2 regions of the Alteromonas sp. S015 genome follow, and region 1 is predicted to be linked to the other one. Evidence: predicted binding sites of a transcription regulator. Region 1 holds the regulator's gene; the other holds the start of a gene.

Region 1 (8,335 bases):
AGCGTGGGTTGAGTTAGCCAGAACGCCTGATGTGACTCTTTCAGATGGCCGTATTATTTACGGTAGTGTTTACGATGGTACAGACAATGCTGGAAACTACGATATACAACTGACGAACGCATCTGACGGTGGCCGAAGCATTCTGTTCACTACTGCGTTAGGTAAACAATGGGACAACGGTATTAGCCTAAATATGTCATATACGCATCAAGACATTACTGAGGGCGCGCCTGGAACAAGTTCTACAGCAGAGTCTAACTTTATTTACAATATTGCAACGAACCGCAATGAGCCAAATGTTGATACTGCGTATTTTGAAGTGCCGCACCGCTTTGTATTAAACCTTGGTTATACGCATCAGTTCTTTGCCGGTTACAATACAGACTTTAACCTGTTCTTTGAAAGACGTTCAGGTCGTCGCTTCTCTCACACATTGGGCCTCTACAACGACCCTGACTTCGGTGATCAATTTGGTATCAATGGCGGTGATTACCAGATTTACATTCCTGAAGGTCCGAATGATCCACTTATGGACTTCGAAGGTGGTTTAAGCTACGAAGAAATCATGGAAGTAGTGACAGCGGCAGGCCTTGAAGGCTATGCGGGTTCTATCATTCCTAAAAATACGGGTTCTCAGCCTTGGATCACGTCAATGGACCTTTATATTTCTCAGGAAGTACCAGGGTTCTATGATGACCACAAAGGAAAGGTTTACCTTTCAATCGAGAACTTCGCAAACTTGTTGAATGACGACTGGGGTAAAGTGTATCAAGTCGAGTATTCAAGTGTTGATTTGTTTGACTTACAGGGTGTTAATGAGAACAATCAGTACCAGTATACCAATGCGTATGATGGAAACGCGGGTCAAAACTGGGATGAGTTCGAAGTGGATGAGTCTACGTGGCGTATTAAAGTGGGTGTTAGATATACGTTCTAATGCCTAGCAGCTAACGTTACAAACGTATTAAAAAGCCAATTGTGTCAAAGCAATTGGCTTTTTTTATATCTCAACGCCCTAAAAACGTAGAAAGAACGGGCAATTCTTTGTTTCATTTTCGCGTTTTGTCACATAGCAGACATAATTCGCCTATACTATTTATTTACTTTTCAAGACAGAATGTTGACAGCCTGTTTTTTGTGTCACAAAACTGTCATAGTTATAATTCATGAATTTTTGATTCATGCTTAAAATATTATCAGGTAAGCGGTGAAGTAGCTCTGCAAACATAACTAAATATAAGGGAAACACACATGAGTTCATCAGCTAAATTCAGTCGCATTGCTGCTGCGGTTGCGCTGTCAATCGGTTTGTCTACAACTGCAATGGCACAAGAAACGTCATCTGCAATGCAAGGGAGAATTCTTACCCCTACAGGTGCTCCAGCAGCTGGTACTACAATTACAGTCATCCACGAGCCGTCAGGTACAACTCGTGAAGTGGTTGTAGGCGATAACGGTACATTTAACTTACGTGGTCTTCGCGTTGGTGGTCCTTACACAATCGTAGTTGACTCAAATGAGTATCAAGATACGACAATTGATAGCGTGTTCTTAGAGTTGGGTAATCCATTCGGTCTCAACCTAACACTAGATGACCAAAGCAACATCGAAGTAATCTCGGTTAGTGGCAGCAGTATTGCGGCAACAGCCTTTGGAACCACAGGCCCGCAAACTGTTTTTGATATTGAGTCTCTTCAAAATGCACCTGCAATCAACCGCAGTATCGGAGACATTGTTCGTGCTGACCCACGTGTATTTCTTAACGAAGCAGGCAATGATGCGATTAGTTGTGGTGGCCAAAGTCCACGTTTTAACAGCTTAACGCTCGACGGTATTCGCTTAAACGATGCGTTTGGTCTAAATAGCAACGGTTTTCCTACTGAACGTCAGCCATTCTCATATGACGCTATTGACCAAGTAGCCGTTGAGCTTGCTCCGTTCGACGTAGAGTATGGTGGCTTTACGGCATGTAACATCAACGCAGTAACCAAGTCTGGTACCAACGAAGTAAAAGGCAGTGCGTTCTATGACTTCACTAGCGATTCATACCGCGGTGAAGAAGTGAATGGGGTAGAGCGTGACAATGGTAACTACACAGAGCGTCGTTATGGTGTTAACGTTGGTTTCCCTTTAATCGAAGACACTTTATTTTTCTTCGGTTCTTATGAAAAGTTAGAGGGAGTACAGCTTTTCGATTACAATGCGTTAGGTGGAACGGTTTCTCAAGACGAGATTGATCAAGTCGCAGAAATTGCACAACGCGTCTATGGCTACGATGTCGGTGGATTACCAGGTTCAGCGCCGGTAGAAGATGAAAAGATCCTAATTAAATTAGACTGGAACATTTCCGACGCGCATCGTGCAAACTTAGTTTACAACTGGAACGATGGTTTCAGTATTAGCCAGTCTGATGGTGGTTCAAGCCGCCTCTCTCTCGGTAATCACTTTTACGAGCGTGGCGCTGAGCTAACTACTATAGTAGGTTCACTTTTCTCTGACTGGACAGACGATTTTTCGACAGAGCTTCGTATTGGCCACACCGACTTAGACAACCGTCAAATTTCTCTAGACGCAGCGTCTGGCTTCGGTGAAGCACAGATTGGCACTGCAGATGGTGGTACTATCTACATTGGTCCAGATGATTCTCGTCAGTCAAACAACCTGGATTACACAGTATTCAACTTTAAGTTGGCGGGTACTTACTATTACGGCGATCACACGATAACTGCTGGTGTAGAATACGAAGAACTTGATGTTTTCAACTTGTTTATGCAGCACACTGTAGGTGAATATCGCTTCCTAAGTATTGCTGATTTTGAAGCAGGCCTAGCTGATCAGATTTACTATAACAACTCTGCAGGTACGAATAATCCAGATGATGCAGCGGCATCTTTTAAGCAAGACATTACTACCTTCTACATTCAGGATGAGTTCTATCTTACTGACGACCTGAAAATTATGGCTGGTCTACGCTATGAAAGATATGGATCTGACGACACGCCGACAGCTAACCAAAACTTCGCAAACCGCTATGGTTTCCCTAACACCATGAATGTTGACGGCCTAGATCTAATTCAACCGCGTGTTGGCTTTAACTACACAGTTAATGACGACCTGGAAATTCGCGGTGGTTTCGGACTATTTTCTGGTGGTAACCCGAACGTTTGGATTTCAAATGCCTACTCTAACGACGGTGTAACTAACGTTGGTACTTCAGTGAACCGTTTCGGCAGCGACATTCCAGGGTTTGTACGTGGTGAAACATCAATTCTAGATATCGATCTTTCTGGCGAAGGCCGCCCCATTTACGACGCGCCACAGGCCATGGTTGATTTAGTAGCAAACACTAGCCTTACTGATGGTGATGCTCAGGTAAATGCGACTGACCCAGACTTTGAAATTCCTTCAGAGTGGAAATACAACTTGGGTGCAACGTGGACAGCGCCGGGCGATTACTTAGTAACGGCTGATATCATCTATACTGACCGTCGCGACGCACCAATTGTTCGCGAAGCTAACATTGAACGTACTAACGAAACTACATTCGATGGCCGCCCTATTTATACTTCAATTGATGGAGGCCGCCGTTTAGGGCAAGACTACATTCTGGGGAACGTAAGTGGCGACAGCGGTAGCACGCTGCTAATCTCTGGTGCCATTTCTAAAGAATGGGATAACGGCATTGACGCTACGCTAGGTTACTCTTACGTGGACGCTGAAGATGCGCACCCAATGACTAGCTCTACAGCAGGTTCGAACTTCGAGAATGTTGCGGTAACTGACGTTAATAATCCTGGGGTGGCAACGTCTGACTATGCCATTAAACATCGTTTCACGTTTAACCTTGGTTATGCGCATGAGTTTTTCGATGGCTACGAAACTAGCTTCAACTTATTCATGACAGCTAACGAAGGCCAGCCGTATTCTTTCGTTTATGGCGATAATGGAGCGTTTGGCTGGGACAGTGCAGATTTCCGACAACTGCTTTATGTACCAACTATTGATGACGCAAACGTAACATTCGTAGATAACGTAGATAGTGATGGTGTGGTACTACAAACCGCTGAAGAGGCGCGTACAGGTTTCAATGAGTTTGTTGAAGCCTACGGCTTAACTCGTGGTGAAGTTGTAGGGCGCAACACAGAAACATCTAAATGGTGGTTCAAAGCAGATATTCGTATTTCCCAAGAGCTTCCTGGTTTCATGGACGGTCACAAAGCTAGTGCGTTCTTTGTTATCAACAACGTAACTAACTTACTGAATGACGATTGGGGGGATTTCCGCCAAGGTTCAACACGTCTAAATGTAGTAGATGTTAATCTGAATGATGCAGGTGTTTATGAATACAGTAATTTTGGTATGCCAGCAGAAAACGTTCAGCGCGACGCGTCTCTATGGGAAATGCGTATAGGTGTTAACTACCGCTTCTAATAGCGATGGTTAATTTCCCCTACAACACGTTGTAGTGTTAGGTGCCACTCTCCTTGACAGGAAGTGGCACTTTTTTATGCCTGCGATTTATCTCACTCATTTGCTACTAATCGATCCTTCTCTTTTTTTATGATCTAAGACCCTCCACCACACGAATCAATTGGCGTTACATTTTTAAATGCTCGCAAGGAGGGCTTATGACAAAACGTATGCTAATGGTAATGACGTCTCACGACATTATGGGTGATACAGGAAAGAAGACCGGCATGTGGTTAGAGGAGTTCGCAGCGCCATATTACGCATTTAAAGACCAAGGCTATACTATCACGCTGGCATCACCGATGGGCGGGCAGGTGCCTATTGATCCCAATAGTCTTGCTGATGATGCGATGACAGATGACGCTATACGTTACACCAACGATGAGATAGCACGAAGTGCGATGGCGTCAACTATTCCCCTTGAAGACGTGCGTGCGGAGGAGTTTGACGCGGTCTTCTATCCCGGCGGACACGGACCTTTATGGGATCTCTCAGATAACGCTCACTCTATCAAGCTAATTGAAGACACTATAGCTGCAAATAAGCCTGTTGGCGCGGTGTGTCATGCACCAATTGTACTGAAAGATGTCAAAACAGCTGATGGTAAATATTTGGTGGAAGGCAAGTCGGTTACCGGCTTCTCGAACAGCGAAGAAGCTGCAATGGAGCTGACTGATGTTGTGCCTTATCTTGTTGAAGATGAGTTGGTGAAGAAAGGCGGTAATTACGAAAGTGTAGATGATTTTGCCGTAAAGGTTTGTACAGACGGGCTATTGGTTACTGGACAAAATCCTCCATCGTCACGGCCTGCGGCTGATGCCCTTATCAAGCTTCTGTCTTGATCGACGCTAAAACCCTATAAATATTGAAACCGCATTACTCATGCGGTTTCTTTGTCTCTAGTAACTAAGATTTCGCTCGAAGCGCTCTTCGAGCAATAGAGCGTTTAATCGTGTCAATAAACAACATCGCTTTGGTTAGACGTTTTCAAACAGGTCTTCGACACGCTGTCTTAATTCTTCAATTTTAGATACATCTGCCGGAGCAATAAAAATAGTGTCATCACCCGCGATGGTACCTAAAACTCCGTCCTTCTTACTTAGTGAGTCGAGCAAACGCGCAATGAGCTGTGCGGCTCCTGGACTTGTTCTGATGATCACCATAACGTTGTTGTGCACAATATCCAGTACAAGCTGTTTCAACGGGCTTTTGGCCGTTGGCATACCCAACTCAGGGGGAAGACAATAAACCATATCACCGCGAGCGTTACGCGTTCTAACTGCGCCGAACTTGCTTAACATTCTAGAAATTTTTGATTGACTGATGTTGTCAAAACCTTGTGCTTTTAAAGCATCAACAATCTCGCCCTGTGAACCGTAACTTTCTGCTTTAAGAATTTCTTTAAAAGCTTTGATGAGTAGCTCTTGTTTTGCGTTTGCCATTAGCGCTCTTTTCTTTTTTTGAGGGTTATCGTTAGGAATTATATTTAGTATGCGCATATTGTGCCGTACAGGTGGACTTTGCGCAATTTCTTTGCATAATCATTCATGATAATGAATATCGACATAAAATCGCCATAAATAACGTTAATAAGACGATCCGGTGATTGAGTTTTCCCCCGCGTTGCATTAGTGTGACGTTCCGTTTAAATACGTGAAGTAATCCCATAGGAGAAATGGTATGAAAGTAGCCGTGTTAGGTGCTGCCGGTGGTATTGGTCAGGCGCTGTCTTTGTTGTTGAAAACACAATTACCAGCAGGTTCAGATTTAGCGCTTTACGACGTAGCGCCAGTTGTTCCTGGTGTTGCCGTTGATTTGAGCCACATCCCCACTGCGGTAAAAGTAACCGGTCACGGTAAAGATGACCTTGCTGATGCACTAACTGGAGCAGACGTAGTTCTCATTCCAGCGGGTATGCCTCGTAAGCCAGGTATGGATCGTTCTGATCTGTTCAACATCAACGCCGGCATTGTTAAAAACCTAATTGAAGGTGTAGCTGATAACTGCCCGAACGCGTGTGTTGGTATCATCACTAACCCAGTTAACACTACTGTTGCTATTGCAGCTGAAACGCTAAAAGCCAAAGGCGTTTACGACAAGAACAAGCTTTTCGGTGTAACGACACTAGACGTTATCCGCGCAGAGACTTTTGTTGCTGAGCTTAAAGGTGTAGACGTATCTTCTGTGCACGTACCGGTAATCGGTGGTCACTCTGGTACAACTATCCTTCCTCTTCTTTCACAAGTTGAAGGTGTTGAGTTTACAGACGAAGAAGTTGCTAGCCTAACTACTCGTATTCAAAACGCGGGTACTGAAGTGGTTGAAGCGAAAGCGGGCGGCGGCTCTGCAACTCTTTCAATGGGTCAAGCAGCAGCACGCTTCTGTTTGTCTCTTGTTGCAGCAATGCAAGGTGAGAACGTAGTTGAGTACACGTATGTACAAACTGACGACAGCGACGACGCAGCATTCTTTGCACACCCAGTACGCCTTGGCGCAAACGGTGTTGAAGAAATCTTGCCATACGGCGAGCTTAGCGCGTTCGAAGAAAAAGCGAAAAACGATATGCTCGAAGGCCTGCGCGGCGACATCAAGCTAGGCGTTGACTTCGTAAACGGCTAATCGGATAACATCATTGGCGGAACTTTGAACGCAGATCCGCCGTGAATACGTCCATGTAGGCTTCGCCACCGCATCCCTGCGGTGGAGAGCCTGCTTATCAAACTTCCCCCAATTCAATACGTCACCCAACAATCTTTGACAAACTCATTAATTGGGAAAAAGTAAGTCTGTTACGACCTTACGTATCCAGCTTTTTTGTTGAGTCCATGTAGGCTTCGCCATGGTAACCTTGGTACGGTTGAGCCAGCTTATCAAATTTCTTAACTCCTATTCCTCATTCATGTCCTTTCAAATAAGTCATAACTTGAGAAAGAAGCTGCGCAGTTAAAATATTATAAAGCTCGCGCTTTGGCATTTAATGCATTGCAAAAAAAAGCCTGCTCAATAGGCAGGCTTCTAATTAAAACGTCAAGCGCTTAACTGGGCATTAGCCCGTGTTACGCATACCGATAGCGATACCCGCGATGGTTACCATCATGGCGCGCTCTAGACTGGTGTTTTGTGCATCGTCACCAGCTTTACGGATGCGATCGAGAAGCTCAATTTGCAAGTAATGAAGGGGCTGAAGGTATCCTGCGCGGATCTCCATCGACTCTTTACCCTGCGGGTCGTTCTTCATGATGTCGTCATCACCTGTGATAGCCAAGAGTGACGAGATGCTTTCTTTAAGCTCGCTGCGCAGCGCCTCACCAAAGTGTTTAAGCTCTTTAGGTACCAAGCGCTCGTCATAGGCTTCGCTAATACGTGGGTCGGCTTTGTGGAACACCATGTCTAGCATTGAAAGACGCGAACGATAGAACGGCCATTCGCTGAACATCTCGTTAACCACTTTTTCATTTTCCGGAGTCTTGACGCTATCAATAGCGCGCATAACACCTAGCCAGCTTGGCAGTACTAAACGGGTTTGAGCCCAAGCGAAGATCCATGGGATAGCACGTAGGCTTTCAATTCCGCCCTGAGGCTTACGCTTCGCGGGGCGGCTGCCTAGAGGTAGTTTACCCAACTCTTGCTCTGGCGTTGCTACACGGAAGTAAGGTACGAACTCTTCATCATGTCTTACCGTTGCGCGGTAGTTATCGCGACCTTGTGCGGCCATTGCGGTAATAAGCTCGCGCCATTCTTCTTTTGGTGCCGGAGGCGGGAACAACATTGCTTCAATTATGGCGCTGGCGTAAATACCTAGGCTGCGTTTAGCCAGCTTAGGCATACCGAATTTATAGCGAATAGTCTCGCCCTGCTCGGTAAC
Region 2 (8,335 bases), on a different contig from region 1:
AGCAAGATAAGGTCATATTGGTTTTCTCTGACTTTGTCTATGGCTTCTTGCCCGGTCATTGCTACGTCGACTTTCTGGCCAAGCTTTTCAAGCAAAGCTTTGGCGACCATTACGTTCAATTCAATATCTTCTACCAACAAGATATTAAGCCCTGTCACTTGAAGTTGCGCGACTTTCATAGGGCTATTAGAAATTTGAACTGGCAATACAATTTCGAAACGGGTGCCCTTGCCCACTTTACTTGAGACGTGAATTTCACCTTTCATCAAGTCGACCATTTGCTTACAAATAGCCAGCCCAATACCGGTACCTGTGGCCGATTGATGGTCAGGGTGATCAACCTGATAGTACATAGCAAATATTTTATCAATTTCGCTTTCAGGGATACCTACGCCTGTGTCCTCAATAATAAAGGTTACGTATGCCTTATCCCCATCAGGTTTTGTCGAGGAAACCGATAAGCTTACATGACCTTTTTGCGTGAACTTCACTGCATTGAACAATATATTCCACAAAATCTGGCGAAGGCGCGTACCGTCAATTTCAACTAGCCGGGGCAACGGTTCGTTAATGGTCGTTTTAAGCTCTAATTGTTTGTCGGCAGCAAGCAAGCGAATGATGCTACTTAGTTCTTCGGTGAAGTCTTTTAACGAAATCGTCTTAAGACTTAGTTCAAGCTTATCTCTGTCTAACTTATCCAAGTCAATAATGTCGTTAAAGATATTACCGAGTGTAATAGCACTAGCGTAAATTGTACTAACCCAGCTGAATTGTTCATCGCTTAGCTCAGTATCTCGCAGCATACGACTTAAGCCAACAATACCGTTTAATGGGGTACGGAGCTCGTGGCTGATGGTCGCTATAAAACGCGTTTTGTCTGTGCTCGCTTTCGCCGCAGCATTTTCAGCTTGTTTGCGCTCAGTCATATCACGACCGAATGATAGTAGCCCCAGGCGGTTACCTTCTTTATCGAAAAAAGGCACACGCTTCATTTCAAAGTAACGACGACGCCCGTCAGCAAAACGAAGCCATAATTCCTCAGTGATACTCGCGTTGGTTTCTAAGACTTCATGATCACTGGCTACAATTTGGCGGGCTAGCTCTTCTTCGTATACATCTTTTGGCGTTAAGCCAAGCAGTTCTTGCTCAGTTTTACCTGTCATTAACTCAGCAATGCGGTTGCAGCCTGCAAACCTACCTTCTTCATTGCGGTAGTAAATTAAATCTGGCGAGGCATCGATAATTGAACGTAAAAGTGTTGATAGGCGGCGGGCTTGCGCTTCCTGTTCAGATTTATCCTGAATTTCTTTTTCTAAATCTTTAAATAGCGCTTCGCGCTCTTCCTGTGCTTGCTTGCGCTGCTCTATCTCATGGTTAAGCTGCCTGATGTTGCTTTGAAGTTCGCGGTTAAGAAAAACATCTTCTTCACGCAAGCTTTCCAATTGGCTTACCACTTCCTTTAAGTTAGTGCGTGAATTCTCTAATTGCTTAATTAACTCACTGAAGAAATAGAGTACCCAAGGCGCAGACAACATGGTCAATACTACAGCACTGATAAAATCATCGGGCTGCACTTGGCTTCCCATGCTCACGCGTATTACGTATGAGCCGCCGAGCGTAAACACAAGCGAAAGGACAACAAACAATATGCTGAGCTTTAGAGTGCCAAAACGCTGGACAAATTGAGCAAAGCGGATTGCCCAAGAATCGTTTGGTGAATCTGAATGCATGTACGTCTAATTTAAGCTAATTTTGTCGTTATCCTATCAGGCTTTCTCCGCTTCGGGAATGCGGTATGTCAAAGCGAGAAGCTATCATTCATATAAGGTCACGATTTAAAGGGAGACTTTTCGGTAATTTCATTAATGTATTTGGTATTCACCCATCCAACCTTCGCATAGGAAACTTTTGCCCATTCCCCACGCTTCTCTATAACTTTTAGCACCTCCCCTTTGTTCAAACTGCTCTCAACCGTTGGAAATGAGACATCAGGACCTTTTCTCACACTCAAAGAGTTTGCACTTACATTGGCCACACGTTTTACCGAGCTAGCAAGCTCGTGTTGTATATGATCATGCGCTTCTCGTTGTAAATTCGGTTCATTTGTTTCAGCCGCCCACTTTTCACTGTTACCATTTAAAACGGTAGCCTTGAATTTTTGAAGGGGAAAAGCAGGACCGGGATCGACCTTTCTCAAGGGGGCTATTTCTTCGTGTCCAACTACGGTCGAAATATCATAGTGACTGCACAACGTTTTGCAAAGCGACAATGTCCTTGCAATTTGTATGTCGGTATATTTGTGCCAGTAGCCAATTGACGGCTGATTGATGTGTTGCGCAGCTAACACTTCATGCTCACTATAAATCTCGCCGAACCAACTTTCATAGGCGCCGTTGCCTCGGGTTTTGAGCTGGCCTGCATTCTCCAATTCGATGCCGATAGAATACTGGTTCAAACCACTACGTCCCGCGTAATGGCTCTCTCCTGCATGCCACGCAATTTTGTTAGTCGGCAGCATTTGAACGATGTCGCCGTTTCGCCCTACGGCAAAGTGAGCAGACACACCGCTATCGGCATTGGTCAAGACGTTAACCGAAGATGTAAGACTACTGCCGGCAGTAAAATGAATAACGATAGTATCGGGAGCGCCAGATTGAAAACAACCAGATGTGTTAGGAGAAAGCCTGTAGCTGATATTGTCGCCAATTAACATGTGATCATCTATGCTAAAGGTAGATGTTGGTGAAGCATGAAGGGTATTCATACAATAATCCTTATTGTCTTAACGGCACGCCACTATAGAGAATTTTTATTCTTCATCTCCCACATAAACATATAGTCAATTCACACACGGAGCTCTCGCTTAACATAGTAAAAGACCTCAAAAGCCTTACCTGTGGTCAATTTTAAACCAATATAACAAACCACTTATATTTGTGGAACCAAAACTATACGATTTAATAAAAATACACACCAAACCGCTATTGACAACATAAAACACCATTTCATCAGCATATTTATTCACCAACAAAGTACAAATGAGAAGCAATATCATTCATAAGGGAGACGTTATTCACTTTACAACGCTGATAACATTTTTATTACAAATATAAATAGCAACAAATAAACAACTGATTAATATAGATTTAATTATGTTTATACTAATTCACTATAAAGCTTATACTTTTAGCGTTTGATTTTAGTTTTTAATGTGGGTATTTTGTACGGCCCGCATCGCAATAATGCATAAAAATGCGGAAACGACTGGAATCCTCTAATAATAAAATAACGACAAGAAAGGCGCACGCCGCAAGCAATACCGCTCGCAGGCATAAAAGACGTCTAATAATGTTGTGATACGCAAACCTAGGCGCATCTACACGCAACGCATACCTTGCCCAGTCAAAAGGTTGAAGGAGTTAAGAGATGAGTTTATATAATCCCAATGATTCCCGGGACAACTGTGGGTTTGGCTTAATCGCTCATACTCATGGGGAAGCCAGTCATGAATTGGTAACGACTGCAATACACGGCCTTGATCGTATGCAGCATCGTGGCGGTATCGCCGCCGACGGGAAAACCGGTGACGGCTGTGGTTTATTACTACAGAAACCGGATGCGTTCTTCCATGCAATCGCCGAAGAAAATGGCTGGAAACTCAGCAAAAAATACGGTGTGGGCATGATTTTCTTAAGTCAGGACCCAGTACTTGCGCAAGCCGCGCGTGACGCACTTAATGAAGAGCTTGAAAAAGAAACACTCTCAGTAGTGGGTTGGCGCGAAGTGCCTGTCGACCGCTCAGTACTGGGTGAATTAGCGCTAACGGGCGTTCCGCAAATCGAACAGGTGTTCGTTAACGCACCTGCGGGCTGGAGAAAACGCGACCTTGAGCGTCGTTTGTATATGATCCGCCGCCGCGCTGAAAAACGTCTTGAAAAAGATCCCGATTTTTACGTAGCGTGTTTATCAGGCTTGGTAACAATCTACAAAGGCTTGGTAATGCCAAAAGACTTGCCTGCCTTTTATCACGACCTTGCCGACGAGCGTATGCAAAGCGCAATCTGCGTGTTCCACCAGCGCTTTTCAACAAACACATTACCACGCTGGCCACTAGCTCAGCCTTTCCGTTTCCTTGCGCATAATGGTGAAATCAACACTATTAAAGGTAACCGCGACTGGGCAATGGCACGTGCTGCTAAATTCTCAACGCCACTTATTCCGGATTTGAAAGACGCGGCCCCATTCGTTAACACCGAAGGTTCCGACTCATCGTCACTGGATAACATGCTTGAGCTATTCCTAGCGGGTGGTATGGATTTATTCCGCGCCATGCGTTTACTTGTTCCACCAGCCTATCAAAACAATAAAACCATGGATGATGACCTTCGTGCATTTTATGAGTTCAACTCAATGCACATGGAACCATGGGACGGCCCCGCGGGTATCGTTTTAACTAACGGTCGCCACGTAGCCTGTAACTTGGATAGAAATGGTTTACGTCCTGCGCGTTACGTTATTACTAAAAATGGGTTTATTACCCTTGCCTCAGAAGTGGGTATTTGGGATTACGAACAAGCTGACGTTATCGAGAAAGGCCGTGTGGGCCCAGGTGAAATGCTTGCTGTAGACACATACACTGGCAAAATCTGGCGCTCTACTGAAATTGATGAGGACTTAAAAGCGCGCCACCCTTATAAAGAGTGGCTAGATAAGCATATTCGCCGGCTAACCCCCATTGAAAAGCTTGATGCTTCATTAATTGGCAAGCGCGTGTTTGACGACGATGCCATGGCGGTGTACCACAAGCTGCACGCCTACAGCTATGAAGAAATTCAACAAGTTGTAAAAGTACTCGCGAAAGACGGCCAAGAAGCCGTTGGTTCAATGGGTGATGACACGCCAATGGCGGTTATGTCATCCCGCCAGCGTACGGTTTACGATTATTTCCGTCAGCAATTCGCACAGGTGACTAACCCGCCGATTGACCCGCTACGTGAAAACCACGTGATGTCGTTGGCAACCTGTATTGGCCGCGAGCAAAACGTATTTAGCGAAACCTCAGGTTACGCTGACCGCGTATTGTTCGACTCGCCAGTGCTAATGTATACCGACCTTAAACAACTGCGCGAATTTAACCCAGACAACTACTATTCAGAAGTCATTGAGCTTCAATATGCGCCGCAAGAAGGTTTGAAGAAAGCCATCGAGCGCGTGTGTAACGAAGTAGAAATGCTGGTTAAGAACAAACGTGCTGCATTTGTTATTCTGTCTGATAGAAACATTAAGCAAAACCGCTTAGTTATCCCTGCAGCTATGGCAGTTGGTGCGGTACAGCGTCGCCTAGTTGAAAAGTCATTGCGCTGCGATGCTAACGTTGTTGTTGAAACAGCAAGTGCCCGCGATCCGCATCACTTCGCCGTACTTATCGGCTTGGGTGCAACCGCGGTTTACCCATTCCTTGCATACGAAACTATCGAACAGCTTTGCGAAAAAGGCGAACTGGATATTTCACCTATGCAGGCCACGTTGAACTACCGTAAGGGTATCAATAAAGGCTTGTATAAGATCATGTCGAAAATGGGTATTAGCACCGTTGCTAGTTACCGTAGCTCTAAACTGTTTGAAGCAGTGGGTATTAACAACGAAGTGATGAAGTTATGCTTTAAAGGTGTGACCTCACGCATTCAAGGTGCGGGCTTCGATGATTTCCATCAAGATCTTATCAACCTAAACCGTATTGCTTGGCTTAAGCGTAAGTCTGTCGATCACGGCGGGTTGCTTAAATACGTTCACGGTGGCGAATATCACGCTTATAACCCAGACGTAGTCAGTACGCTTCAAAAGGCTGTGGTGTCAGGTAACTACGACGACTACCAGCAATATGCCAAGCTTGTTAACGAGCGTGCGCCTGCACACATTCGCGATTTGCTGGCCATAAACCCTGATTGCGACCCTATTGATATTAGTGAAGTAGAAGCTCCGGAAAACTTATTCCCGCGCTTCGATACCGCAGCGATGTCAATTGGTGCACTAAGCCCTGAAGCGCACGAAGCGCTGGCAATTGCCATGAACCGCTTGGGCGGTCAATCAAACTCAGGGGAAGGTGGCGAACACCCTTCTCGCTTTGGTACTGAAAAGAATTCTAAAATTAAGCAGGTGGCTTCAGGTCGCTTTGGTGTAACGCCTCACTATTTGGTTAACGCTAACGTTATTCAAATTAAAGTGGCGCAGGGTGCAAAACCGGGTGAAGGGGGTCAGCTTCCAGGTGACAAAGTAAATAAGTACATCGCACAGCTACGTTTCTCTGTGCCGGGTGTAACCCTTATTTCACCGCCTCCGCACCACGATATTTACTCAATTGAAGATTTAGCACAGCTAATTTTCGATTTGAAACAGGTTAATCCAACGGCGCTTATATCCGTTAAGCTAGTATCTGAGCCAGGTGTTGGCACCATTGCAACGGGTGTGGCGAAAGCCTATGCCGACCTTATCACCGTTTCAGGTTACGACGGCGGCACAGGTGCAAGCCCGCTGACATCAGTTAAGTATGCGGGTAGTCCGTTCGAGCTTGGTTTATCTGAAACTCAGCAAGCGCTTATTGAAAACGGCTTACGTCACAAAGTACGCGTTCAAACCGACGGCGGTTTGAAAACAGGCTTAGACGTAGTAAAAGCCGGTATTTTAGGTGCTGAGAGCTTCGGTTTTGGTACGGGTCCAATGGTTGCTTTAGGCTGTAAATACTTGCGTATTTGCCACTTGAACAACTGTGCGACCGGTGTTGCAACGCAGGATCAAAAACTGCGTGACGACCACTTCATTGGCTTACCTGACATGGTAATGAACTACTTCAAGTTTATTGCTCAAGAAGTGCGTGAAATTATGGCGTCTATGGGTATTGCTAAGTTCGACGACCTTGTTGGTCGCACAGAACTACTTAAAGTTTTAGATGGCATTACCGCCAAGCAAAACCGTTTAGATTTGTCTCCGTTGCTAGCGCAGCCTAAAGCAGGTGAGCATACGCGTTTATTCTGTTCGCAAACCACGAACGCGCCTATCGATAAAGGTGAGTTGAATGCTCAGATGCTTAAAGATGCACAGCAGGCTGTGGTAGATGGTGAGTCAATTACCCTTAAATACCCTGTACGCAACACAGACCGCTCTGTAGGCGCTTTGCTATCAGGTGAAATTGCTAAACATCACGGTAACCACGACTTTGAAGACACGCCTGTTAAAGTTGAACTTACCGGTACAGCAGGTCAGAGCTTCGGCGTTTGGAACGCTGGCGGCCTGCATATGCACCTTGAAGGCGATGCTAACGATTACGTGGGCAAAGGTATGACCGGCGGTAAGCTTGTTATTCACCCGCCGCGCAATATTTCATATGACGCCCACGATAGCGCCATCATGGGTAACACCTGCCTTTACGGTGCGACAGGCGGCAAGCTATTTGCGGCTGGCCGCGCTGGCGAGCGCTTTGGCGTACGTAACTCTGGTGCTATCGCGGTAGTAGAGGGCATTGGTGATAACGGCTGTGAATATATGACAGGCGGTATCGTGGCAGTTCTTGGTCCGGTTGGTGTTAACTTCGGTGCCGGTATGACAGGTGGTTTTGCTTATCTTATGGATGATGGCGACGACCTTGATAACCGTGTAAATGCCGAACTGGTCGATGTAATGCCAATTGAAGATAAAGCGATTCTTGCTGAGCACTTACGTGGCTTAATTAATCAGCATTACGAAGAAACAGGAAGCGAGCACTCGTTGTCGTTGCTTACTGACTTCGCCGCAACGCTGAAACGCTTCAAGCTTATTAAGCCAAAAACCAGTGATGTGAAAAACTTGCTTGGTCACATCAGTCGTTCAAGTGCTGAATTACGCATTCAGGCTCAGTAGGAGGATTTAGTTTATGGCAAAGAACGTATATCAATTTGTCGATGTTGAACGTATCGATCCGCCGAAAAAGCCGATCATGGTACGCAAACATGAGTTCGCGGAAATTTATCAGCCGCTTAGCCAGTCTCAAACCGAAGGCCAAGCAGATCGCTGCTTGGACTGCGGTAACCCATACTGTGAATGGAAGTGCCCTGTGCACAACTACATTCCTCAGTGGTTAAGCTTGGCTAACGAAGGCCGCATTCTAGAAGCTGCGGAACTTTCTCACAAAACCAACAGCTTGCCTGAAGTATGTGGCCGCGTATGCCCACAGGACAGACTGTGCGAAGGTGCTTGTACACTTAATGATGACTTTGGTGCAGTTACCATAGGTAGTATTGAAAAATACATTACCGATACGGCATTCAAAATGGGCTGGCGCCCAGATATGTCTGACGTGGTA

The links. Region 1 encodes ArgR, which controls arginine synthesis, uptake and breakdown. Its sites were predicted from a motif close to ANTGAATANNTATTCANT; they were not measured.
Region 2: a site for ArgR is predicted at 3,009-3,026, ahead of V7R42_RS09815 (N-acetylmuramoyl-L-alanine amidase). Genes of this name have one in related genera too.

Annotation. Positions count from the first base shown of each region.
Region 1 covers NZ_JAZETO010000011.1:100,696-109,030, reverse strand. The annotation lists gene V7R42_RS18600 (TonB-dependent receptor) at 1-937, shown strand, start outside; gene V7R42_RS18595 (TonB-dependent receptor) at 1,252-4,431, shown strand; gene V7R42_RS18590 (type 1 glutamine amidotransferase domain-containing protein) at 4,629-5,312, shown strand; gene argR (transcriptional regulator ArgR) at 5,448-5,912, opposite strand; gene mdh (malate dehydrogenase) at 6,151-7,089, shown strand; gene ppc (phosphoenolpyruvate carboxylase) at 7,517-8,335, opposite strand, start outside.
Region 2 covers NZ_JAZETO010000004.1:257,654-265,988, forward strand. The annotation lists gene arcB (aerobic respiration two-component sensor histidine kinase ArcB) at 1-1,730, opposite strand, end outside; gene V7R42_RS09815 (N-acetylmuramoyl-L-alanine amidase) at 1,829-2,764, opposite strand; gene gltB (glutamate synthase large subunit) at 3,427-7,893, shown strand; gene V7R42_RS09825 (FAD-dependent oxidoreductase) at 7,907-8,335, shown strand, end outside.